One region of the Streptomyces javensis genome, then DNA from elsewhere that is predicted to be linked to it. Evidence: riboswitches for the same ligand, from Rfam matches in the RefSeq annotation. Region 1 holds a riboswitch; the other holds the start of a gene.
What was found. Region 1 has a riboswitch for glycine ahead of gcvP (aminomethyl-transferring glycine dehydrogenase). Riboswitches for the same ligand answer to the same signal wherever they lie in the genome.
Positions count from the first base shown of each region.

Region 2: linked by a shared signal. The riboswitch ahead of gcvT (glycine cleavage system aminomethyltransferase GcvT) and the one ahead of gcvP (aminomethyl-transferring glycine dehydrogenase) in region 1 are both predicted to bind glycine.

Region 1 covers NZ_BAAAIF010000021.1:117,476-129,319, forward strand. Annotated here, with positions in the region: gene ABD329_RS20850 (PadR family transcriptional regulator) at 1-201, opposite strand, end outside; gene ABD329_RS20855 (PhzF family phenazine biosynthesis protein) at 425-1,249, shown strand; gene ABD329_RS20860 (CPBP family intramembrane glutamic endopeptidase) at 1,278-2,090, opposite strand; gene ABD329_RS20865 (glutamate-cysteine ligase family protein) at 2,166-3,668, opposite strand; gene ABD329_RS20870 (hypothetical protein) at 4,116-4,703, shown strand; gene ABD329_RS20875 (DUF5999 family protein) at 4,967-5,173, shown strand; gene gcvP (aminomethyl-transferring glycine dehydrogenase) at 5,264-8,179, opposite strand; glycine riboswitch at 8,242-8,370, opposite strand; glycine riboswitch at 8,371-8,468, opposite strand; gene ABD329_RS20885 (PRC-barrel domain-containing protein) at 8,616-8,933, shown strand; gene ABD329_RS20890 (DNA polymerase IV) at 8,909-10,411, opposite strand; gene ABD329_RS20895 (MerR family transcriptional regulator) at 10,516-11,142, opposite strand; gene ABD329_RS20900 (bifunctional nuclease family protein) at 11,310-11,783, opposite strand; gene ftsR (transcriptional regulator FtsR) at 11,836-11,844, opposite strand, start outside.
Region 2 covers NZ_BAAAIF010000004.1:72,202-84,045, forward strand. Annotated here, with positions in the region: gene ABD329_RS05780 (ABC transporter substrate-binding protein) at 1-570, opposite strand, end outside; gene ABD329_RS05785 (ABC transporter permease) at 702-1,706, opposite strand; gene ABD329_RS05790 (enhanced serine sensitivity protein SseB C-terminal domain-containing protein) at 2,138-2,935, opposite strand; gene ABD329_RS05795 (enhanced serine sensitivity protein SseB) at 3,047-3,853, opposite strand; gene ABD329_RS05800 (AAA family ATPase) at 4,032-4,730, opposite strand; glycine riboswitch at 4,900-5,010, shown strand; gene gcvT (glycine cleavage system aminomethyltransferase GcvT) at 5,181-6,308, shown strand; gene gcvH (glycine cleavage system protein GcvH) at 6,499-6,879, shown strand; gene glyA (serine hydroxymethyltransferase) at 6,906-8,171, shown strand; gene ABD329_RS05820 (L-serine ammonia-lyase) at 8,365-9,747, shown strand; gene ABD329_RS05825 (hypothetical protein) at 9,856-11,565, shown strand; gene ABD329_RS05830 (ATP-binding protein) at 11,483-11,844, opposite strand, start outside.

The sequences.
Region 1 (11,844 bases):
CGCCCGGCCGCGCATCCCCCGGCCACCCGGTCCGCCGCGGCCACGGCCGCCGAACGGGGGGCCGCCGAAGGGCGGACCGTCGAATCCGGGGCCGAACGGACCGAACGCCGCGCGCCGCCCCTCACGCCCCTCGCCTTCACCCCAGCCACGCTGGCCGGGTCCGCAGTGCTCACGTCCGTGTCCATGCCCATGAGAACGCATCGTGACGCTCCTTTCTATCGTCGATCCATCACGACACCTCAACGATATATCGGAACCGATCGGATGCCAACCCCCTTCTCCCATCACGCCGAGACTCCCGGACGCCCCGAGATCCGATTCCCGCACCGCGGCTCCCCATCACGAGCCATCCCCCACATCAAAAGAAGCCACATCAGAGGAATTGGCCATGGCTCACCCGCCGCCCGCCGCCTACGGTCGGCTTATGCGGATACGAATCGTCGACGCGTTCACCGACCGCCCCTTCGCCGGCAACCCGGCCGGGGTCGTCCTCCTCGACACCGACGCCTTCCCGGACGACCACTGGCTCCAGCAGGTCGCCGCCGAGGTCAACCTCGCCGAGACCGCCTTCGCCCACCCCCTCCCCCGGGCCGCGGAGGCCGACTGGGCGCTGCGCTGGTTCACCCCGGTCACCGAGGCACCCATGTGCGGCCATGCCACGCTCGCCACCACTCATGTCCTCAAAGCCACGGGGGCCGCGACCGGCACGGTCCGCTTCGCCACCCTCAGCGGGGTGCTGTCGGCGACGGCCGACGACGGCGGCTCGATCACACTGGACTTCCCCACCGCCTCACTGACCGAGCTGCCGGTGCCCGAGCAGACGGCCGAGGTCGGCGCGGCGCTCGGCACCCAGATCGTGTCCGCCCATCACGCCGGCCCGTTCATCGACGACCTCCTGATCGAGGTGGCCGACGAGAAGACCGTGCGCGCCCTGGCCCCCGACCTCGCCGCGCTCAAGCGGATCAGCCACCGGGGCATCATCGTGACCGCGGCCGCCGAGGACTCCGGGCGCGGCTATGACTTCGTCTCGCGGATGTTCGCCCCGGGCGTCGGCATCGACGAGGACCCGGTCACCGGCAGCGCGCATACCGCGCTCGCGCCCTACTGGTCGGCCCGGTTCGGCCGCGACGAGCTGACCGGGCTCCAGGCGTCCGCGCGCACCGGCCTGGTCCGCACCGCGCTGCGCGGCGACCGTACGCTGCTGACGGGCGGCGCCGTCACCGTCATCGACGGCGAGCTGCTCAGCTGAGGCCCGTCACACGGCGCCGGACGGCGGGTCAGGCCGTGGGCAGCCAGTCCACCCGGCCCGCCAGCACGGCGTATCCGACGAAGGCCACGATGTCGATCAGCGAATGGGCCGCGACCAGTGGCCCGACCCGCCCCCAGCGGCGGTAGAGCAGCACGAAGATCACGCCCATCGCCATATTGCCGAAGAAGCCGCCGATCCCCTGGTAGAGGTGGTACGAGCCGCGCAGCACCGAACTGGCCAGCAGGGCGGCCATCGGGGTCCAGCCCAACTGCCCGAGCCTGCGCAGCAGATAGCCGACCACGATCACCTCCTCCAGCACCGCGTTCTGCACGGCGGAGGCGATCAGTACGGGGATCTTCCACCAGACGTCGGGCAGCGATTCGGGGACCACCGTGAGGTTGCCCCCGGCCGCCCGCGCCCCGAGGTACAGCAGCAGTCCGGTGCCGCCGATCGCGGCCGCGATCGCGGCGCCCCACGCCAGGTCGAACCGGGGCCGGTCGCGGTCGAAGCCGATCACCCGCAGCCCGGCGCCCTCGCGCAGCAGCAGATGGGCGACGAGCGCGACCGGTACCAGCGCGGTGGCGATGCCGAACAGCTGCCAGGCGAGATCCAGCCAGGGCCGCCCCGGCGCCGCGGAGGAGTTGAGATGGGCCGCCTGGTCCTTCAGCCCGCCCGGTTTGGTCACCGAGCCGATAAAGCTGATCAGCGCGGACAGCCCGCTCGCGCCCAGGGACAGCGCCAGCACGAGCAGCGTCTCATTGCGCAGCGTCCGCCGCGAGAGCCCGTCCTCGACCACGGGCAGCTCCGCGCCCCGCGCCTGTGACCGCACTCCTGTCCCCACTTCCGTCTCTCCGCCTCATCGGTGCACCCGCCCCGTTCACCGGACAATACGGGGTCATGGTCCACGGTGGGGGCGTCACCCGGAGAGATCGGTGGGCCAGGTGTGCACCGGTGCGTCGGTCCGCATCAGGGCGCAGTACCGGCGGGTCATGGCCGCGAGGGCGGCGTCCCGGTCCAGTCCGCCGCCCAGCGCCCGGTGGTAGGTGGCCGCCTGCCAGGAAGCGCCGTTGACCCCCAGCTTGCAGCGCTCCTCGATCACGCCGAGATAGCGGTCGCGGTCGGCGGGCTCCACGCCCCAGGAGTCCAGGCCGGACGCGGCGAGCGGCAACAGCTCCTCGCGGACCAGCCGGACGGCGGAGGTGCGGGTCAGGGACGCCGAACGGCCGGATTTGGGCCACTGGAGGACCGCGTCGATGCCATGGCGGCAGGCCGCCTCGAAGTTGGCCGCGGCGGCCGCGAACGGCAGCCGGGTCCACACCGGGCGGGACTCCTCGGCGAGCGCCCTGACCAGCCCGTAGTAGAAGGCGGCGTTGGCGATGACATCGGTGACGGTGGGCCCGGCCGGGAGCACGCGGTTCTCCACGCGCAGATGCGGCACACCGTCCACGACGTCGTAGACGGGCCGGTTCCAGCGGTAGATCGTGCCGTTGTGCAGCGCCAGCTCCTGGAGCTCGGGCACCCCGCCCTCGTCCAGCGCCCGCAGCGGGTCCTCGTCCTCGCCGGTGGAGAGCAGCGGCGGGAAGTAGCGCAGGTTCTCCTCGAACAGCTCGTACGCGGAGTCGATCCAGCGCTCGCCGAACCAGGTGCGCGGGCGGGCCCCCTGGGCGGCGATCTCCGGCGGGCGCACATCGGTGGCCTGGAGGAACAGCGGCGGCCGGGATTCGCGCCACACCTCGTGGCCGAAGACGAAGGGGGAGTTGGCGCCCACCGCGATCTGTACGGCGGCCGCGGCCTGCGCGGCGTTCCACGCGTCCGCGAAGCGGCCCGGGGTGACCTGGAGATGGAGCTGGACGGAGGTGCAGGCCGCCTCGGGGGCGATGGACGAGCTGGCGTAGGTGAATCGCTCCCGGCCCTCGATGTCGATGAGGAAATCCTCGCCGCGGGCGGCCAGCATCTGCTCATTGAGAAGTTTGTAACGGTCGTCATAGGAGAGGTTCGTGGATCCCAGATCGTCCGCGGCGAGGGTGGGCAGAATTCCGATCATCACGATCTCGGAGGACACTTCTCGCGCCTTGCGATCGGCATATGACAAACCGGTTCGGAGCTCTTCGGAGAGCTGATCGAGAACGCGTCCGTGCAAACGGTGGGGCACGATGTTTACTTCAAGATTGCACTGCCCGAGTTCGGTCTGGAAATCATGACTCCCGATGCGCTCCAGAACCTCCGCGTTCATCATCCTCGGCAGCCCGTCGGCCCCGGCGAGATTCAGCTCGATCTCCAGCCCCATCAGATTCTTCGGGCGGTCGAATCGCTTGTCGGCCAGAAGCCGACCCAGCCCGTCGAGGCACTGCCGCAACCGGACGCGCTGCCGTCGCCGGCCGGACGGGTCGAACTCACCGGCTATGAGCTTCTCCCCCATCGAAGCGTCCCTCCTCGAGTGGATCATCGGCGCCAACGGTGTGCACACCACGCTCGATGATGCCCACCAATGTGATCGATAACGCCCCGCGATCCCCACCCAGCCGGTAGGCTCTGTGGAACTGCGCATTGCGCCGGGGAAATGGACCAGCGAGTTCCAGCCTACCGCGCGGGGCTCAAAATGCCAGGTCATATCCGTTCATCTGGCACTGAATCGGGGAAAATCCCCGCCTTCCCGGGGTCTGGATATCCTCTTGTCGGCGATATCGGCAGCGGCTAGACGAAACACAACGGGAACACTTGTCGTATAAACTCGGCTAACGAGGCAGAGAGATAACGCCCGAACGGTCTGTTCCGGCTCCCCTCTGACCCGTGTTCCACCGACAGCGCCGCCCAAACCCGGCCCGCTATCGCTTCACCGTGTCTTCAAAGCGAGAGGCGACCCACCATGCCGCTGCATGTGCCCCAGGCCCCCGCGCCCGCCCTGCGCAGCGTCCTCACGGCCCTTGATTCCCCCACCGCCGTCCGCGAGGCCCGCACCCCCGTGCTCTCCACGCTCACCGGCCCCTTCGAACCCGAACTCCCGCTCCCCGTCCATGTCCTGGACGACATCACCGCCTCCGACGGCCCGCCGCGCACCCGGCTCACCGGCTGGCGATTCCTGATCCGCGACGGCGACCGTACGGTGGCCGCCGCGGAGGCGATGCTCACCGCCGACGGCTGGGCCTTCTCGCACTTCTCCGAGGGCCCCTATGTCAGCTCGGCCGAACTCGCCCTGGGCGAGGCCGAGTCGCTGCCCTCGGCGTACCAGCCGCGGCTGCTGTCCATCCCCGAGCTCTACATGGTCACGCTCTGGCTGCACGGCGACCTGACCGCGGACGGCGCCGAAGGCGGCCTCGGCTCCGGGGACCTGCTGGTACCGCTCGCCCCGGCCCCGCCCGGTATCGCGGCGCACCGGGCGCACCGGGCAACCGATCTGCTGCCCGTACTCACCCACCGGCTGACCCGCGTCCCCTTGCTTGGCTCACCCGCCTGACCTGGGCCTTCATCAGGCCGGGAGCGCCCCGTGACCGCCGGGTCACGGGGCGCTCCGCAGCATCCTCGTAACAGTCCGGCCGCGATGAACCGTCCGGACGGGTGATGCGTCATTATCTAGCGAGACCGGTACCGCGAAATCCCTGCGGATTCCAGGCCGTAGGGCAACACTGGAGCAATCGACCGACTCAACCACGGGGGGCGGCCATGGACGCCGCGGCGAGCCGCAGGACCTTCACCACTCCGCAGCGAAAGAACCCTGTCATGTGCCAGCATCAACCACCTTGCCCGTCAGCCGACTCCGCCGACCGGGAGGCCGCCCATCTGGTGGCGCACCACCCGGAGCAGGGATGGAGCCTGCTGTGCAACGGCGTCCTGCTCTTCGAGGACACCGGTGAGCTGCTGCCGGACGGGCGCGTGATCGCACCGTGCCGACCGCTGGGTTCCGAGCACGTCGTCACCGCGGCCTGACCACCGCCGTCGACGGCACGTACATACCAGGGGCCGGCCCGGCGCATCCGCCGAACCGGCCCCGTTGACGCATCGTCGGGCTGAGGCCTCTCAGCCCTCGTAGGACTCCAGCGGCGGGCAGGAGCAGACGAGGTTACGGTCCCCGTAGGCCCCGTCGATCCGCCGCACCGGCGGCCAGTACTTGTCGGCCGCCGAGACCCCGGCCGGGAAGACCGCTTCCTCCCGGGAGTACGAGTGGTCCCACTCCCCGGTCAGCGACGCCGCCGTGTGCGGAGCGTTCCGGAGCGGGTTGTCCTCCTTGGTCCACTCGCCGGAGCCGACCTTCTCGATCTCGGTCCGGATGGCGATCATCGCCTGGCAGAACCGGTCCAGCTCCGCCAGATCCTCGCTCTCGGTCGGCTCGATCATCAGCGTCCCGGCGACCGGGAACGACATCGTCGGCGCGTGGAAGCCGTAGTCGATCAGGCGCTTGGCCACATCGTCCACGGTCACGCCGGTGGCCTTCGTCAGCGGACGCAGATCCACGATGCACTCATGGGCCACCAGGCCGCCGGGGCCGGTGTAGAGCACCGGGTAGTGCGGCTCGAGGCGCTTGGCGACGTAGTTGGCGCCGAGCACCGCGACCTGGGTCGCGCGGCGCAGCCCCTCGGCGCCCATCAGCCGGATGTACGCCCAGGAGATCGGCAGGATCCCCGCGGAGCCCCACGGCGCGGCCGAGACCGGGCCGACGCCGGTGGCCGGTCCGGCGGCGGGCTGAAGCGGATGGTTGGGGAGGTAGGGCGCCAGATGCTCGCGCACCGCGATCGGGCCGACGCCGGGGCCGCCGCCGCCGTGCGGGATGCAGAAGGTCTTGTGCAGGTTCAGGTGCGAGACATCGCCGCCGAACCGGCCCGGCTCGGCGAGCCCGACCAGCGCGTTGAGGTTGGCGCCGTCCACGTAGACCTGGCCACCCGCGTCGTGCACGGTCGCGCAGATCTCGGTGATGTGCTCCTCGAACACCCCGTGGGTGGAGGGGTAGGTGACCATCAGGACGGCCAGCTGGTCGCCGTACTGCTCGATCTTGGCGCGCAGGTCGTCGGTGTCCACCTCGCCGTCCTGGCCGGTCTTGACCACGACGACCTTCATACCGGCCATCACGGCGCTGGCGGCGTTGGTGCCGTGCGCGGAGGACGGGATCAGGCAGACGGTGCGCTGGGTGTCCCCGTTGGCCCGGTGGTAGGCGCGCACCGCCAGCAGTCCGGCGAGCTCGCCCTGGGACCCGGCGTTCGGCTGCAACGAGACCTTGTCATAGCCGGTGACCTCGGCCAGCCGCTCCTCCAGCTCACGGATCAGGGTCAGATAGCCCTGGGCCTGCTCGGCGGGTGCGAAGGGGTGCAGCGCGCCGAACTCCGGCCAGGTGACCGGCTCCATCTCGGTGGTCGCGTTGAGCTTCATGGTGCACGAGCCCAGCGGGATCATGCCCCGGTCCAGGGCGTAGTCCCGGTCGGCCAGGCGGCGCAGATAGCGCAGCATCGCGGTCTCGGAACGGTACTGGTGGAAGACCGGGTGCGACAGATAGCCGTCCTGGCGCAGCAGGGCCGCGGGCAGCGCGTCCGGCGCCGAGGCGTCCAGCTCCTCGATCCCCGGGATCCCGGAGGCGTCACCGTTGCCGCCGTCCACCCCGAAGGCGGACCATACGGCGGCGAGCTGCGCGCGGCCGGTGGTCTCGTCGCAGGCGATGCCGACGTGGTCGGCGTCGGTCAGCCGGAGGTTGACCCCGGCCTCGCGGGCCGCGGCGACGACCTCGGCGGCCCGGCCCGGCACCCGCGCGGTGAGGGTGTCGAAGAACGTGCCGTGCTCCACCTCGACCCCACCGGCCCGCAGCCCCTCGGCGAGCACGGAGGCGTAGCGGTGGGTGCGGCGGGCGATCGCCGCGAGCCCGTCCGGGCCGTGGTAGACGGCGTACATCCCGGCCATCACGGCCAGCAGCACCTGAGCGGTGCAGATGTTGCTGGTGGCCTTCTCCCGGCGGATGTGCTGCTCACGGGTCTGCAACGCCAGCCGGTACGCCTTGTCGCCGTCGGCGTCCACGGAGACCCCGACCAGACGGCCGGGCAGGTTGCGGGCGTAGGCGTCGCGCACCGCCATGAAACCGGCGTGCGGACCGCCGAAGCCCATCGGGACGCCGAACCGCTGGCTGCTGCCCACCGCGATGTCCGCGCCCAGCTCACCGGGCGAGGTGAGCAGGGTGAGCGCGAGCAGATCGGCGGCGACGGTGACGACGGCGCCCAGCTCATGGGCGCGCTCGATGACCGGGCGCGGATCGCGCACCACACCGGAGGCGCCCGGGTACTGGAGCAGCACGCCGAAGACCCCGCGCTCGGCGATCTCGTCCGGGATGCCCTCGGCCAGGTCGGCGACGACGACCTCGACACCGGTGGGCTCGGCGCGGGTCCGTATGACCGCGATGGTCTGCGGCAGACAGTCGGCGTCGATCAGGAAGACGCCTTCCTTGACCTTGCCGACGCGCCGCGACAGCGCCATCGCCTCGGCGGCCGCGGTGGCCTCGTCCAGCAGCGAGGACCCGGCCGTGGGCAGCCCGGTCAGATCGGCGACGACGGTCTGGAAGTTCAGCAGCGCCTCGAGCCGGCCCTGGGAGATCTCCGGTTGGTAGGGCGTGTACGCGGTGTACCAGGCGGGGTTCTCCAGCACATTGCGCAGGATCACCGGCGGGGTGTGGGTGCCGTAGTAGCCGAGACCGATCATCGACGGCAGCGCCTGGTTGCGGTCGGCGAGCGCGCGCAGCTCGGCGAGGACCTCCGGCTCACTGCGGGCCGGCGGCAGGGCGTCCAGCGCCTCGGTGCTCTTGATGACGTCCGGTACGGCGGCCTCGGTGAGCTCGTCCAGCGAGCCGAAGCCGACCTGGGCGAGCATCTTGGCCTGTGCCTCGCCGTCCGGGCCGATGTGGCGCCGCTCGAACGGAGTACCGGATTCCAAGTCGGAGAGTGCGATGCGATTGGCGGTCATCTGCGGGGGCCTCCTGGTCTGTGACGACCTTCGAGGGGCACCGCGGCTCGGGTGCCCGGACGGCCTCCCCCTCTGTCATCTCAACCTGAGAGCTTCACCGGCCCACATACCGCCTGACCGGTTTTCACCGTCGGTGAGGAGGGGTTCCGGAACGCTGCTCGCCCGTGGCCCACCCTGCTTTCCAGAGTGACCTCACCCGCACGGTACGTGTGCCTGAGAGATTCCGGGGAGGGTTTGCTCCTTCGGCGCCTCCGACAGCGTCGGCGGAGGACTCTCCCGCACGGGGTCTACAGCCACAGTCAGCGTACCAGCGGTTCTGCCAGGGGGGACGGTCGCGGGCGTTCGAGTGGCCGAGTGCGGCGATGTGGCTTTTTGTAGGTAGCAATGGGCACTTGCTAACCGCTTGTTCATCTGTTTGCCACCTGTGGGAGAGAGCGTGCAGACCGATATCGACCCGCGGACCCTGATCGGCCGCAAGGCATTCGACCGCGAGGGCGCCAAGATCGGCACCGTGGACGAGGTCTATCTCGACGACGCGACCGGCGAGCCCGAATGGGCGGCGGTGCGCACCGGACTGTTCAGCCGGGACGTCTTCGTGCCGCTCGAACCGAGCGAGGTCGTCGGCGACACCCTGCGGGTGCCGTACGACCGGTCCCTGATCAAGGACGCCCCGGACTTCGGAGTGGGCCGCCATCTCTCCCCCGAGCAGGAACTCCAGCTCTACCACCACTACGGCCTGGACGTCACGGGCTGACCCCCGTCCTGGCCCGCGGCTTCTTCCGCTTCCGGCTCCGCTTCCGCGTCCGGCTCCACCTCCGCGTTCGGGCGCAGCAGCGGCAGCGGGTCGGCGGGCTGTAGCGCCGGGTCGTCCACGGGGAACGTCCGTATCCGGCCCGGTGGCGACCACGGCTCCTCGAAGCGCACGGTCACCCGGCCCACCCCGCTCCCCTGCACCCAGCCCGCCCCGTACTCGGCGTGCCGTACATCGGAGCCCGGGAGCCAGCGCCGCGGCTTCTCAACGTCCTCAGAAGCCTCTCCCGCGCCCTCTCCCACGGGTTCTGGTCTCTCCGGCCCCGGCGGGCGCCCGGCGTCCCCCACGGCCTCATGAGCGGCTTGGGCGGCCTGACCCGGTTCCGCTGCTTGGGCGGCCTGCGCGGCCTGCGCGGCCTGCGCGAAGAGATCCTCCTGCGTGAAGTCCGCCAGACCGCTGACGCCGACCCCCAGCAGCCGCACACCCGCCGTGGTCTCCACCCCGTCGATCAGCCGCGCCGCGGCCTCCCGCACCACCGCCGGGTCGTCGGTCGGCCCGCGCAGGGTCTCCGAACGGGTGAGTGTGGAGAAGTCGTACCGCCGCACCTTGATCACGACCGTCCGCCCCGAGCGGCCCGCCTCGCGCAGCCGCCGCACACAGCGGTCGGCGAGCCGCGCGATCTCCAGCTGCACCCGGGTGCGGTCGGTGAGGTCGACGTCGAAGGTGTCCTCGACCGAGATGGACTTGGCGTCCCGCTCGGCGACGACGGGCCGCTCGTCCCGGCCCTCGGCCATCAGGAACAGCGATGCGCCGTGGGCCCGGCCCAGCAGCCGCACCAGCTCCGCCTCGCCCGCCTCCCGCGTCTCGGCCACGGTGTGGATCCCGGCCCGGCGCAGCGTCTCCGCCGTGGCGGGGCCGACGCCCGGGAGTGTCCGCACCGACATCGGGCCGAGCAGTTCGCGCTCCGTCCCTGGCTCGATGACCACCAGACCGTCCGGCTTGGCCTGCTCCGAGCCGATCTTGGCGAGCATCTTGGAGCCGGCGAGCCCCACCGAGCCGGTCAGCCCGGTGACCGCCTTGATGTCGGCCCGCAGCCGCTCCGCCACGGCGCGCGCCGCCTCGATGGTGGGCTCGGTGCCGCCCGCCTCCAGATCGACGAACGCCTCGTCCAGGCTCAGCGGCTCCACCAGGGGCGACAGGGTGTGCAGCAGGGTCATGACCGCGTCGCTCACCTTGCGGTAGAGCGTGAAGCGGGGGATGAGGAACGCCGCGTTCGGACACAGGCGGCGGGCCTGGGCCATCGCCATGGCCGAGTGCACCCCGAAGACCCGGGCCTCGTAGGAGGCCGTGGCCACCACGCCGCGCGGCCCCAGACCCCCCACGATCACCGGCTTTCCGCGCAGGCTGGGCTTGGCCGCCTGCTCCGCCGAGGCGTAGAAGGCGTCCATGTCCAGATGGAGAATCGTCGGCGCACCCCTCACACCTCCGATGCTGCCGCACACCACTGACAATGGGGCGGCACAACGGCCGGGGGCGGGCCCGGGGGCGGCGGTCAGGTCGCCCCGGGGCGCTCAGCCGAAGGTTTCTAACCGGCCCGGTTCCGGCGCGCCGCGAGCTCGTCGGTCGGGTTGTGCCGGACCAGCGTCTCGCCGGTGTCCACCCGCTCGCCGTGCAGCTGGGACAGCGCGCTCTCCACATCCCGCCAGACAACGCCCACGGCGATCCCGAAGACGCCCTGGCCGCCCTGGAGGAGGTCCACGACCTCGTCGGGCGAGGTGCACTCGTAGACGGTCGCGCCGTCGCTCATCAGCGTCATCTGGGCCAGATCGTCGAGCTCCCGGGCACGGAGGTGGGTCACCGCCGCCCGGATGTTCTGGAGGGACACGCCGGTGTCCAGCAGCCGCTTCACGATCTTGAGGACGACCACGTCCCGGAAGCTGTAGAGCCGCTGGCTGCCCGAGCCGTACGCCGGCCGGACGCTCGGCTCCACCAGCCCGGTGCGGGCCCAGTAATCCAGCTGGCGGTAGGTGATCCCCGCGGCCGCACACGCGGTGGGTCCGCGGTATCCGATCCGCTCCGTACCCCCCGCGGCGGGCTCACGCGGCGGCGCGGCCTGTGCCGCGACCCGAGCCTTCAATGCCGGATCGGCCGATGCGCTCCCCTGGAGCGCGTACGGACCTCCGGCCGCCGTGCCGTCGCCGCTGCTTCTCACGCCGACCTCCGTCCTCGACCTGCCATCTTGAAGGTAGGCAGTCACCCGGGGTGCGTCAACGATCGCCACACTCGGCACGCCGAGTGATAATCACCCTAAGGGTGGTTTCCCGTGTCCCTCGTCCGGGAAAGGCTACTCGAATGCGCGAGCGAGGACCGGCTTACGGTTCACTGGCTGCTGGTTCCGAAGTCCTCTGGCGAGATCTGGTCGAGGAACTCGCGGAACTTCTCCACCTCGTCCTCCTGCTCGTCCGGGATCGCGATACCGGCATCGTCCAGCACTCCGTCACTGCCGTAGATCGGCGTTCCGGTGCGCAGCGCGAGCGCTATGGCGTCGGACGGCCGGGCGCTGACCTCCACGCCGCTGGCGAAGACCAGCTCCGCGTAGAAGACCCCCTCGCGCAGATCCGTGATCCGGACCTCCGTGAGCTGCTGGCCGACGGCTTCGAGTACGTCTTTGAAAAGGTCATGGGTCAGCGGGCGCGCCGGAGCCATGCCCTGCTGAGCGAAGGCGATCGCGGTCGCCTCACCTGGTCCGATCCAGATGGGGAGGTAGCGGTCGCCTCCCACTTCACGCAGGAGCACGATCGGTTGGTTGGAGGGCATTTCCACCCGGACACCCACGACGTCGAGCTCGTTCACACAGCAACCCTAGGACGTGCCCGGCCGGTTTGGATAGTCGGGGCCCGGTCGGTCACCGCTC
Region 2 (11,844 bases), on a different contig from region 1:
GATCGCCTTCAGACCCAGCTTGTCCTTGGACTTGTCCTTGTACGGGCCCTTGTACTCGCTCTTGGGGTCCAGGACCTGGCGCAGGTAGCCGGGGCCGCCGGAGACGACGTCCTTGGCCCAGATGCGCTCGATGCCGTACTTGACGTCCTTGGACGTGATCGGGGAGCCGTCCTCCCAGGTGATCCCGTCGCGCAGGGTGTAGGTGTAGGTCTTGCCGCCGTTGGTGATCTTGCCAGTGGAGGTGGCGAGGTCCGGGGTCAGCTCGTTCGCGGCGTTGCCCGGCTTCGGCGTGTAGGAGATCAGTTGGCGCGCGTAGAAGCGGGAGAAGTCCCAGGCGAACCCGTAGTACTGGCGCTGCGGGTCGAGGGAGTCGAACTCCTGCTTGTTGATGAACTTGAGGGTGCCGCCCTTCTTGGCCGACTTGGCCGCGACACCCTTCACCGCGGCGTTGAACCCGGCACCCGAGCCCTCGTCGTCGGAATCGCCACCACCGCAGGCGGCGGTGGCCAGCAGAGCGCCGACGACAGCCGCCGCTCCGGCGATCCGCCTGCTTCTCGAGAGCCGTTTCATAGTTGCTGCAACCTCCGGGTTAGAGCGGTCCTGAGCATGGCGCCGCGGAATACCTTGGGGAGCCGTCTGCCGGATGTGGCAGGGGCCGCTGATTGCGTTCGAGTACGACCGGGCGGCCGTGTGCCGCGCCGTCATCGGGTGCCCTTCGGATCCAGTGCGTCGCGGACGCCGTCGCCGAAGAGGTTGAAGGCCAATACCGTGACGAAGATCGCCAGACCCGGGATGATCATGAACATCGGGTCGTCCTCGTAGGTGCCGACCGCCTTGGAGAGCATCTGCCCCCAGGAGGCGGTGGGCGGCTTCACGCCCGCGCCGAGGAAGCTGAGCGCGGCCTCGGTGAGGATGTTGGTGGGGATCATCAGCGTCGTGTAGACGGTGATCGGCGCCACCAGGTTGGGCAGCAGCTCACGGAAGAGGATGTAGCGCCGGCCGGCGCCCAGGCTCCGCGCGGCCTCGATGTACTCCTTCTCGCGCAGCGACAGCGTCTGGCCGCGCACGATGCGGCCGACGTACGGCCAGCCGAAGAAGCCGATGACCGAGACCAGGATCGCGATCCGCACCCCGCTGCCGGTCAGTCCCAGCAGGTCGTTGGGGAGCACCGAGACCAGGGAGATGATGAAGAGCAGCTGCGGGAAGGCCAGCAGCATGTCCATCACCCGGCTGATCAGCGAGTCCACCCAGCCGCCGAAGTACCCGGCGATGATGCCGAAAATGGTGCCGAGGACCACCGCGACCACCGCCGCGAGGAAGGCCACCAGCAGCGAGATCCGGGCGCCGTAGATGACCCGGCTGAACACGTCGCGGCCGTTGGACGGCTCCACGCCGAAGAGGAAGTCCGAGCTGATACCGCCCAGGGATCCCTTCGGGGTGCCGAACAGCGGGTCGATCTCCTCCTGGTGGAACTCATTGGGCGGATGCCCGAGCAGGCTCACGATGAGCGGAGCGAAGATCGCCACCAGTACGAGGAAGACGACAACGATGCCACCCGCCAGTGCGAGCTTGTCCCGCTTCAGGCGTGACCAGGCGATCTGCCGCAGCGATCTGCCTTCGACGGACGCTTTGACCACATCCGCCGCTACATCGGCAGTCGCCACCGGATCGCTGTCCGTGCTCGTGCCGTGCAATGGTGCCGTCATCGTGGTGGAGACCCCTCTCGACCGGTGGTGACCGGCCCACGACTCGCCGCTGTGGCGGCTTTGTTCACAACCTGGGTGAAAGTCGCGTTCTGGTACGGAACCTTTCTGGAAGGGGTCGTACGCAGGAACCGCACCCCTTGGAGCGGGAGTCTTCAACGCGTTTGTGATCACCCGCCAGTACTCCCGGGCAATGGATGCCTAACCGTGATGTGAGGAGTACCGCTCCGCTATACGGACGGTCGCGACACGAGAACGCAGCAGTAACCTCGCGCCCGTAATGGGGTGTTCGGCCCGATAGGGGCGGAAGGCCGGGCGGGCAATCCCGTCAATCGGTGCGCGGCTCAGTGCGCGGCGGGGCCCGGTGGCCCAGCACGTGGGACGCGGTGGCCCAGCGCGCGGGCCGGGGTGCCCAGCGCGCGGGCCGGGGTGGCTCAGTACGCGGGACGCGGCGGCGGATAGCCGTAGCCGTACGACGGCGGCGCGGCGGGCGCGGCGCCATAGGCGTCACGGTCGAAGAAGGGCCGGGCGTTGGCCCGCATCCACATGGCGACGGGGTCGTACTCGTCCGAGAGCGCGACCGTGGAGACCGGCAGCCCGTCCGGCACGGCGGTGATCGACTGCTCCATCATCACCCGCACCGACTGCACCGACGCGGCGCCGGTGTCGTACAGATCCAGGCCGATCGCCAGGTACGGGGCGCCCAGCGAGGGCTGCACCCAGGCGCGCCGCAGCGAGCGCACCGCGGCGGTGCGATGCGCGTTCTGCCCCAACAGGGCGTAGAACTGGGGGATGTCGATGGCGGGGTCGGACAGCCGCAGCGGTCCGGCGGGCAGCCGGTCCAGACCGCCCGCGATCCGGCGCAAGTCCGGCCATGGGATGCCCACTCCGCCGCCGCGGGCGTGGGGGTTGAGCCAGAGGCCGTAGCGGTCGCGGTAGAGCGAGTCGGCGATGAGGCGGCCGTCGACCACTTCGTGCGCGCGGTTCCAGCCACTGGCGGCCAGTTCCTGCGCCGAGGTCACACACGGGGCGTAACCGAGGCCGTCCACGTCCATGTTCCCGTACTGGGCGTCGGGCGAGCCGGGCGCGCCGTGCCACAGCAGCATCCAGACCTGGCCCTCGCCGATGGCGTGCAGCAGCGCCTCGTAGGCGTCGTACCGGCCGGGAGCGACCTGCTGCAACGCTCGCTCAACCTGGCCGGCCGCCGCCCCCCAATCCGCGCCCGCGCTCACCTGGGTCCGCCCCTTCTCATCGCCTTGCCCACACCTCACCGGGGAGCGTGCTCGCACCCCTCCTGGTCATCAAACCAGCTTACGGGCCGCGGCAGCGGACCCAGGGGTGAGTCAGAGGTCACGGTCGTAGAACGGCCGCACCCGTCCCAGCATCCAGTCGGCCACCGGGTCGCCCTGCGCCACGTCCAGCAGCACCAGCTGAACCTTCCACGGCACCGGCACCGAACCGAGGGCGCGGCCCAGCGCCTCCACCGCGCGCGCCTGCCCCTCGGGGCCGGGCTCGTCGAGTTGCACACCGACGAAGAGCGCGGGCTCGTCGCCCTCGACGCTGGCCAGGGCGCGCCGGGCGGTCCGCACCCCGGCGCCCTTGGCGAACTCGATCCCGGCGGCGGCCAGGAAGTCCACCGGCTCGTCCTGCCAGTCCGGTTCGAAGAGCCGCACCCGGCCACCGGCGGCCGGGCCGTCGAGCTCGGTACGCCCGGCGCGGCACAACTCCCGGACGGCGGGCGGAGGCAGCGGTACGACCACCGCGCCACCGGGGTTCACCGCGATGCCGAGCTGGGGCGGCAGCCCGCGGGCGAACTCCACGGCCGGGGCGATGGTGAAGGACATATGGGAGCCGACGAGCTGGAGGAACTGCTGCTCGGAGCTGAACACCGGGACATACGCGCCGCCGTCGATCTCCATCGTGGGCAGATCGAGGCTCGGGCTGCCCGGCCCCCCGCCGTTGGGCAGCGGAATCCAGAGGTGGCTGCGGGAGAGCGTCTCGACGATGCGCGCCCCGGCCCCGGGGACGTCGACGGAGGCGGCCATCACCTCTTCGAGCTCATTGCCGGGAAACGCCGGATGCGCGGCGTACCCGCCGTCCGGGAATCCTCCGTGCGCCGGGGCCACTCCGTACTGCTCCGGGAAGCTCATCTTCGTCCAACCGCCATCTCGTCCGACCTGCCCGAAGCACCCTAACCGCTGGGTGGCCCGCGGCCGGAGGGGGCGACGGCGATCTCCACAGCACTTCCCCACCTCCCCCGGGCGCGCCCGCGTCACGCTGTGTGATGCCGATGGTCGATTTCCGGCCACCCACGAGGGAGCGGCGTGATCACTCGAAGGAGATGCAGCGCAGCGCGCTCGCACCTCGCCGGTCCAGCAGCACCGCCGACGCGCACCCCCGCGGCGGCCGCCCCTCCTCCATCCCGGTGATCAGCCGCCGCATCGCGCGCAGATGCCGCCCGAAGGCGTAGGCGGAGACCCCGCGGCCACGGACGGCCTGGCCCTCCAGCGCCTCCGTGGCGCCCACGTCCAGCAGCACCATATGGAGGCTGCGGCCCCGGCGCCGCACGTCCCGGGCCAGCCAGCGGCGGACCCACGGCAGCGCGCCGCAGTCGTGCACCACGACGCTCGCGCCCGAGCGCAGCGCCCGGCGCAGCCCCGCGTAGTGGGCGCAGCGGACCAGCGGGCGGTAGACCGCGTACGGCAGCCAGCCGGGCAGCCGGCGCTCCCATGCCTCGCGGGTGTTCTGCGAGTCGACCCTGATGACGACCGCGCCCGTCTCGTCCAGAAGCGGCACCGTCCGGTTGATCAGCGTGCTCTTGCCGCTGCCCGGCAGCCCGGAGGCGACCAGCACGTCCCCCGCCGGGAAGCGCAGCTCACGCGGGTCCGCGCCGCCACCCTCCGCCCCGGCGCGCAGATCGTGCACCGCGCTTCTTCGACCGGGGCGGGCCGTCGACCCGGAGGGGATGCGGCCACGCCGCGCCGGCAGGAGCCTCTGTGTCGTCGCGTGCGTTTCCTGCCCATGCACCGTGATCGTCCTCCCAGGTCGGTCAACGCTGCTCGTACCCGCAGAGTGTCAAGAAAAGGTAATGTCGGGCAAGGCTGCCCCGGGCCGGACGGCCGGAGCCCGGTCGGATCGGGGCTTCCCTTCTCGGCCATACATGCGATGATGTCGGCGCAACTCCATACCGGCCGCTTGAATCCGCGCGGGAGAGTCCTTGGGCCTTGGCATCCGTGCCGGGTGTCCAGGGCGCCGAAGGAGCAAGTCCTCCCTTGAATCTCTCAGGCCCCGATACCGCACGGACGAGGCAGATCTGAAAAGCGGGCCGCGCGGGCGCGGCTCCACCCAAGGTGCAAGCCGGGCCCCTTACGGGCGTCACGGCGAACCTCTCAGGTTCCGATGACAGATGGGGAGGACGCACGCGTCCTTGCCGTCCGTCCTCGCCGTCGCGCGACCCCGACCCCTGGAGCCTGAATCGTGACCGACGCCCCGCCCACCCCACGCCGTACCGCGCTGGACGCGCGGCACCGCGCGCTCGGCGCCACCATGACCGACTTCGCCGGCTGGGACATGCCGCTGCGCTACGGCAGCGAGCGCGACGAGCACATCGCGGTGCGCACCCGCGCCGGACTCTTCGACCTCTCCCACATGGGTGAGATCTCTCTCATCGGTCCCCAGGCCGGGGAGGCCCTGGACCACGCGCTGGTCGGCCGGCTGTCCGCGCTCGCCGTGGGCCGCGCCCGCTACACCATGATCTGCGACGACGAGGGCGGCATCCTCGACGACCTGATCGTCTACCGCCTCGGCGACGAGGAGTTCCTGGTCGTGGCCAACGCCGCCAACGCCCAGGTGGTGCTGGACGCGCTGACCGGGCGGGCGGGCGGTTTCGAGGCGACCGTGCGGGACGACCGCGACGCCTACGCGCTGCTCGCCGTCCAGGGGCCCGAGTCCCCGGGGATCCTGAAGCGCCTGACCGACGCCGACCTGGACGGGCTGAAGTACTACGCCGGGCTGCCGGGCACCGTCGCGGGCGTCCCCGCCATGATCGCCCGGACCGGCTACACGGGCGAGGACGGCTTCGAGCTGTTCCTGGCACCGGACGACGCCGAGCGGGTCTGGGAGGCGCTGACCGAGGCCGGGGCTCCGGTGGGCCTGGTCCCCTGCGGTCTCTCCTGCCGGGACACCCTGCGCCTCGAGGCGGGCATGCCGCTGTACGGGCATGAGCTGACCACCGACACCACCCCCTTCGACGCGGGGCTGGGCCGGGTGGTGAAGTTCGACAAGCCGGGCGGCTTCGTCGGCCGCGAGGCCCTGGAGGCCGCGTCCCACCAGGCCGACACCGTCACCCCGCGCACCCTGGTCGGCCTGATCGCTTCAGGCCGCCGGGTGCCGCGCGCCGGATACGCCGTGGTGGCCGCCGACGGCTCGGCGATCGGCCAGGTCACCTCGGGCGCGCCGTCCCCGACGCTGGGCAGGCCGATCGCGATGGCGTATGTGGACCCGGAGTACGCGAAGCCCGGCACCGAGGGGGTCTTCGTGGACATCCGCGGTACCCGGGAGCCGTACGAGGTCGTGGCGCTCCCCTTCTACAAGCGCGAGCGCTGAGCTCCTCCGGGCGCGAGCGGTGCCCCGGCCCGTCGCCGAGCTCCCCCAGACGCGAGCGGGGCGCCGGTCCACCACGGTCCCTCGGCGTCGTACCCATCGCGTCCCCTCGGCGTCGTACCCCCTCGGCGTCGCATCCCACCAGCTAAGACCCGTTTCCCAAGCACTCCCCCGTATCCAGGAGAATCGGACCATGAGCAACCCCCAGCAGCTGCGGTACAGCAAGGAGCACGAGTGGCTGTCGGCCGCCGGCGAGGACGGCGTGTCGACGATCGGCATCACCGAATTCGCGGCCAACGCGCTCGGCGATGTCGTCTATGTCCAGCTCCCGGACGTCGGCTCCACGGTCTCCGCCGGTGACACCTGCGGTGAGCTGGAGTCCACCAAGTCGGTCAGCGATCTGTACACGCCGGTCTCCGGTGAGGTCACCGAGATCAACGAGGACGTGGTGAACGATCCGGCGCTGGTGAATTCCGCCCCCTTCGAGGGCGGCTGGCTGTTCAAGGTGCGGGTGACGAGCGAGCCGGAGGACCTGCTCTCCGCCGACGAGTACACCGCCTTCGCCGAAAACTGACCCTCTTTATTCGATCGGGACCCTCGATGTCGCTTCTGAACAGCTCCCTGCACGAGCTCGACCCGGACGTCGCCGCCGCTGTCGACGCCGAACTCCACCGCCAGCAGTCCACCCTCGAGATGATCGCCTCGGAGAACTTCGCTCCGTCGGCGGTCATGGAGGCCCAGGGCTCGGTCCTGACCAACAAGTACGCCGAGGGCTACCCCGGCCGCCGCTACTACGGCGGCTGTGAGCACGTCGACGTGGTCGAGCAGATCGCCATCGACCGGGTCAAGGAGCTCTTCGGCGCCGAGGCGGCCAACGTCCAGCCGCACTCGGGCGCCCAGGCCAACGCGGCCGCGATGTTCGCCCTGCTCTCCCCCGGCGACACCATCCTGGGTCTGAACCTGGCGCACGGCGGCCATCTGACCCATGGCATGAAGATCAACTTCTCCGGCAAGCTCTACAACGTGGTGCCCTACCACGTGGACGCAGAGACCGGTCTGGTCGACATGGACGAGGTCGAGCGGCTGGCCAAGGAGCACCGCCCCAAGCTGGTGATCGCGGGCTGGTCGGCGTACCCGCGCCAGCTGGACTTCGCCGCCTTCCGCCGGATCGCGGACGAGGTCGGCGCGTACCTGATGGTCGACATGGCCCACTTCGCGGGTCTGGTGGCGGCCGGGCTGCACCCCTCGCCCGTACCGCACGCCCATGTGGTGACCACCACCACCCACAAGACCCTGGGCGGTCCGCGCGGTGGCGTGATCCTCTCCACCGCCGACCTGGCCAAGAAGATCAACTCGGCGGTCTTCCCCGGTCAGCAGGGCGGTCCGCTGGAGCATGTGATCGCGGCGAAGGCGGTGTCCTTCAAGGTGGCGGCGAGCTCGGCGTTCAAGGAGCGCCAGGAGCGCACGCTGGAGGGCGCCAGGATCCTCGCCGAGCGGCTGACCCAGGACGATGTCCGGGAGGTGGGCGTCGCCGTGCTGTCCGGCGGCACCGATGTCCATCTGGTCCTGGTCGATCTGCGCGACTCCGAGCTGGACGGGCGGCAGGCCGAGGACCGGCTGCACGAGGTCGGCATCACGGTCAACCGCAACGCGATCCCGAACGACCCGCGGCCCCCGATGGTCACCTCGGGTCTGCGGATCGGCACCCCGGCGCTGGCCACCCGCGGCTTCACCACGGAGGACTTCCGCGAGGTCGCCGACGTGATCGCGGAGACGCTCAAGCCGTCCTACGACGCGGAGGCGCTGAAGGCCCGGGTCACCGCCCTGGCCGACAAGCACCCGCTGTACGCGCACCTGTCCAAGTAGCCGGATCCGGGGGCGCGCCCGCCCTGGCGCGCCCCCGCCGCACCACCCGCACCACCCGCACCACCCGCACCACCCGCACCAACCCTCGCAACTCCCGCACCAACCCGCACCACCCGCACCAACCCACGCACGGCCCGCGCGCTTTCCCGGCGGGCACACGCTTCCCCCGGCGTGCAGACGAAGGAGTCCCCCGGTGGCCATTTCCGTATTCGACCTCTTCTCGATCGGCATCGGCCCGTCCAGTTCGCACACCGTCGGCCCGATGCGGGCCGCGCGGATGTTCGTCCGCCGGCTGAAGAACGAGGGCCTGCTGGCCCACACCGCGTCCGTCCGGGCCGAGCTCTTCGGCTCGCTGGGCGCCACCGGCCATGGCCACGGCACCCCGAAGGCCGTGCTGCTGGGCCTGGAGGGCAACTCCCCGCGCACCGTGGACGTCGACACGGCCGACGGCGAGGTGGAGCGCATCCGCACCACCAAGCGGCTACGGCTGCTCGGCGCCGAGATCGGCCCCGGCCACGAGATCGACTTCGACGACTCCTCCCAGCTGATCCTGCACCGCCGCCGCTCCCTGCCGTACCACGCCAACGGCATGACGCTGTGCGCGTACGACGCCGAGGGCCATCCGCTGCTGGAGAAGACGTACTACTCGGTCGGCGGCGGCTTCGTGGTGGACGAGGACGCGGTCGGCGAGGACCGCATCAAGCTCGACGACACCGTCCTCACCCACCCCTTCCGCACCGGCGACGAGCTGCTGCGGCTCTCCCAAGAGACGGGCCTTTCCATCTCGGCCCTGATGCTGGAGAACGAGAAGGCGTGGCGCACGGAGCAGGAGATCCGGGCCGGGCTGCTGGAGATCTGGCAGGTCATGGAGGCGTGCGTGGCCCGCGGCATGTCCCAGGAGGGCATCCTGCCCGGCGGCCTCAAGGTCCGCCGCCGCGCCGCCACCGCCGCCCGCGCCCTGCGCTCCGAGGGCGACCCGGGCGCCCGCGCCATGGAGTGGATCACCCTCTACGCGATGGCGGTCAACGAGGAGAACGCGGCGGGCGGCCGCGTGGTCACCGCCCCCACCAATGGCGCGGCGGGCATCATCCCGGCCGTTCTGCACTACTACACCCGGTTCGTCCCGGGCGCCGACGAGGAGGGCGTCATCCGCTTCCTCCTCGCCGCGGGCGCCATCGGCATGCTCTTCAAGGAGAACGCCTCGATCTCCGGCGCCGAGGTCGGCTGCCAGGGCGAGGTCGGCTCCGCCTGCTCGATGGCCGCGGGCGGCCTCGCCGAGGTGCTCGGCGGCTCCACGGAGCAGGTGGAGAACGCCGCCGAGATCGGCATGGAGCACAACCTCGGCCTCACCTGCGACCCCGTCGGCGGCCTGGTCCAGATCCCCTGCATCGAGCGCAACGGCATGGCCTCGGTGAAGGCGGTCACCGCCGCGAGGATGGCCCTGCGCGGCGACGGCCGCCACCATGTCTCGCTCGACAAGGTCATCAAGACGATGAAGCAGACGGGCGCGGACATGAAGGTCAAGTACAAGGAGACGGCGCGGGGCGGGCTCGCGGTGAACGTCATCGAGTGCTGACGAAGGGAACGGCGAGTGGGATCGGCTGATGCCCCGGCGATAAGGGTGCCGGTCGGAGAGGACTCGGATCTCTGGGCCAGCCGGGCGACGAGCCGACGGGTACTCCTGGTGGTGCACAACGTCACCTCCGCCGGCCGTCTGCTGGATGTGCTGCCGCTGTTCCACGACGACTTCCGGGTACAACTCCTGGTCACCTCGACGGAGTCATCCGCGTTTCAGGCCGGAATCGGCGAGTTGTTCGCGGAGTTGGGTCTGCCCGTACTGCCCTGGGAGCAGGCATCGGCGACACCGGTGGCGCTGGCGATCGCCGCGAGCTTCGGCGGCCAACTCCAGGACATCAAAGGCAAATTGGCCATCTTGTCGCATGGAGTGGGATACACTAAGAAATTGGGCGATCCGCGATCCGCGATCCGCGATCCGCGATCCGCGAACCACGAACCGACATTCGGCCTGTCGCCGGAGTGGCTGCTGGCGAACGGCGAGCCGTTCGTGGACGGCCTCGTCCTCTCGCACCCTGAGCAGCTGGAGCGGTTGCGGCGGGTGTGCCCGGAAGCCGAAAGAGCATCCGTACTCGCCGGCGACCCCTGCTTCGACCGCATGCTGGCCGGGCGTCCCCACCGGGAGCGGTTCCGCCGCGCCCTGGGCGTGCGTCCGGGCCAGCGGCTCGTCGTACTGAACTCCACCTGGAATCCCGAGGGTTTCTTCGGAAGCGGTGGCGACCAGGACATCCTGCCGAGCCTGCTCCCCCGGCTCGCCTCCGAGCTGCCGGCTGATGACTATCGGCTGGCGGCCGTACTGCATCCGAACATCTGGTACGGGCACGGGCCGGGGCAGATACGCGTCTGGCTGGATCGGGCCCGCCGCAGCGGACTGGCCTTGATCGACCCCGTGCACGCGTGGCGACAGGCCCTGCTGGCGGCGGATGTCGTCCTGGGGGATTTCGGAGCGGTGTCCTACTACGCCGCGGCGTTGGACGTCCCCGTGCTGCTCGCGTCCGCCAGGCAGGACCGGCTGGCCCCGGAGGCACCCCTCGCGGCGTTCGTCCGGCAGGCCCCTCGGCTCGACCCGTACGGACCGCTGCGAGACCAACTGGAGGGCCTGCTCGCCCGGCACCGCCCATCGGCCACCGCCAGTCCGGCGGAGTACATCAGCTCGGCTCCGGGCGCGTCGGCGGCACTGCTGCGGAGACTCTTCTACACGCTGATGGATCTGCCCGAGCCCGCGGCTCCCGCCCTGCTGGAGCCACTGCCGCTGCCGCCGTACGAGCCCCCAGCGCGTACGGCTCCGCTGGATGTCCGTACGCGCATACGAGGAGCGGACGTCAGGATCGAACGCTCCACGGGGCACCCGTACGACACGGTCGGCCAGAGGCACCTCGCCGTACATGAGGACACCCGGGACCCCGGCGACCTGACACTGGCTGATGTGATTTTCCGTGCGGGGCAGCCGGACGACCCCCGCCTGGGCGGCCCGGAGGAGTGGACTGCCGAGGTGCTGCACCGGTACCCGCACTGCTCACTCGCCGTGTATGTGACAGGCCCGCACAACTGCGCCGTGCGTAGCCGGGACCACGGCCTGCTGCGGCTGTCGGCGGACCCAGGAGCGGATGCCGATCCGACGGCCTACGCCTCCGCGCTGTACGCGTGGCTGACGGGCGGCGGTGCGGTGGCGCCGGGCGGGACGACGCTCCGGGTGCGCGCGGCCGGCCGCGTGCACCCGGTGACGGTGACTCCCGCTACTCCGCCCGCTCGGCCGCCTCGCAGCGCAGCCGCAGACGGGCAAGGTAGCCCAGATGCGGAGTCGCCTTTTCCGGCCTGAGCAGGCGCTCAGCCTCAGCGATCTTCGTCAGTGCTTCGGAGTTCTCACCGGCGTCGTGCAGCGTCTCGGCGAGGTCTGTGAGGGCACGGGCCTGGTTGTACGCCTCTCCCCGCTCCGCGAAGAAGTCCCGCGCGGCCTCCAGGCGAAGGCGGGACTCCGCCAGCCGCCCCAGGCCGCGCAGGGCACGTCCCTGGTGACGCCCGATCAAGGCGAGGGCGCGCGGCAGGTCCTGCGCGCCCTCCTGGCCGGGGGTGATCCGCCGGTAGACGCCCTCCGCCT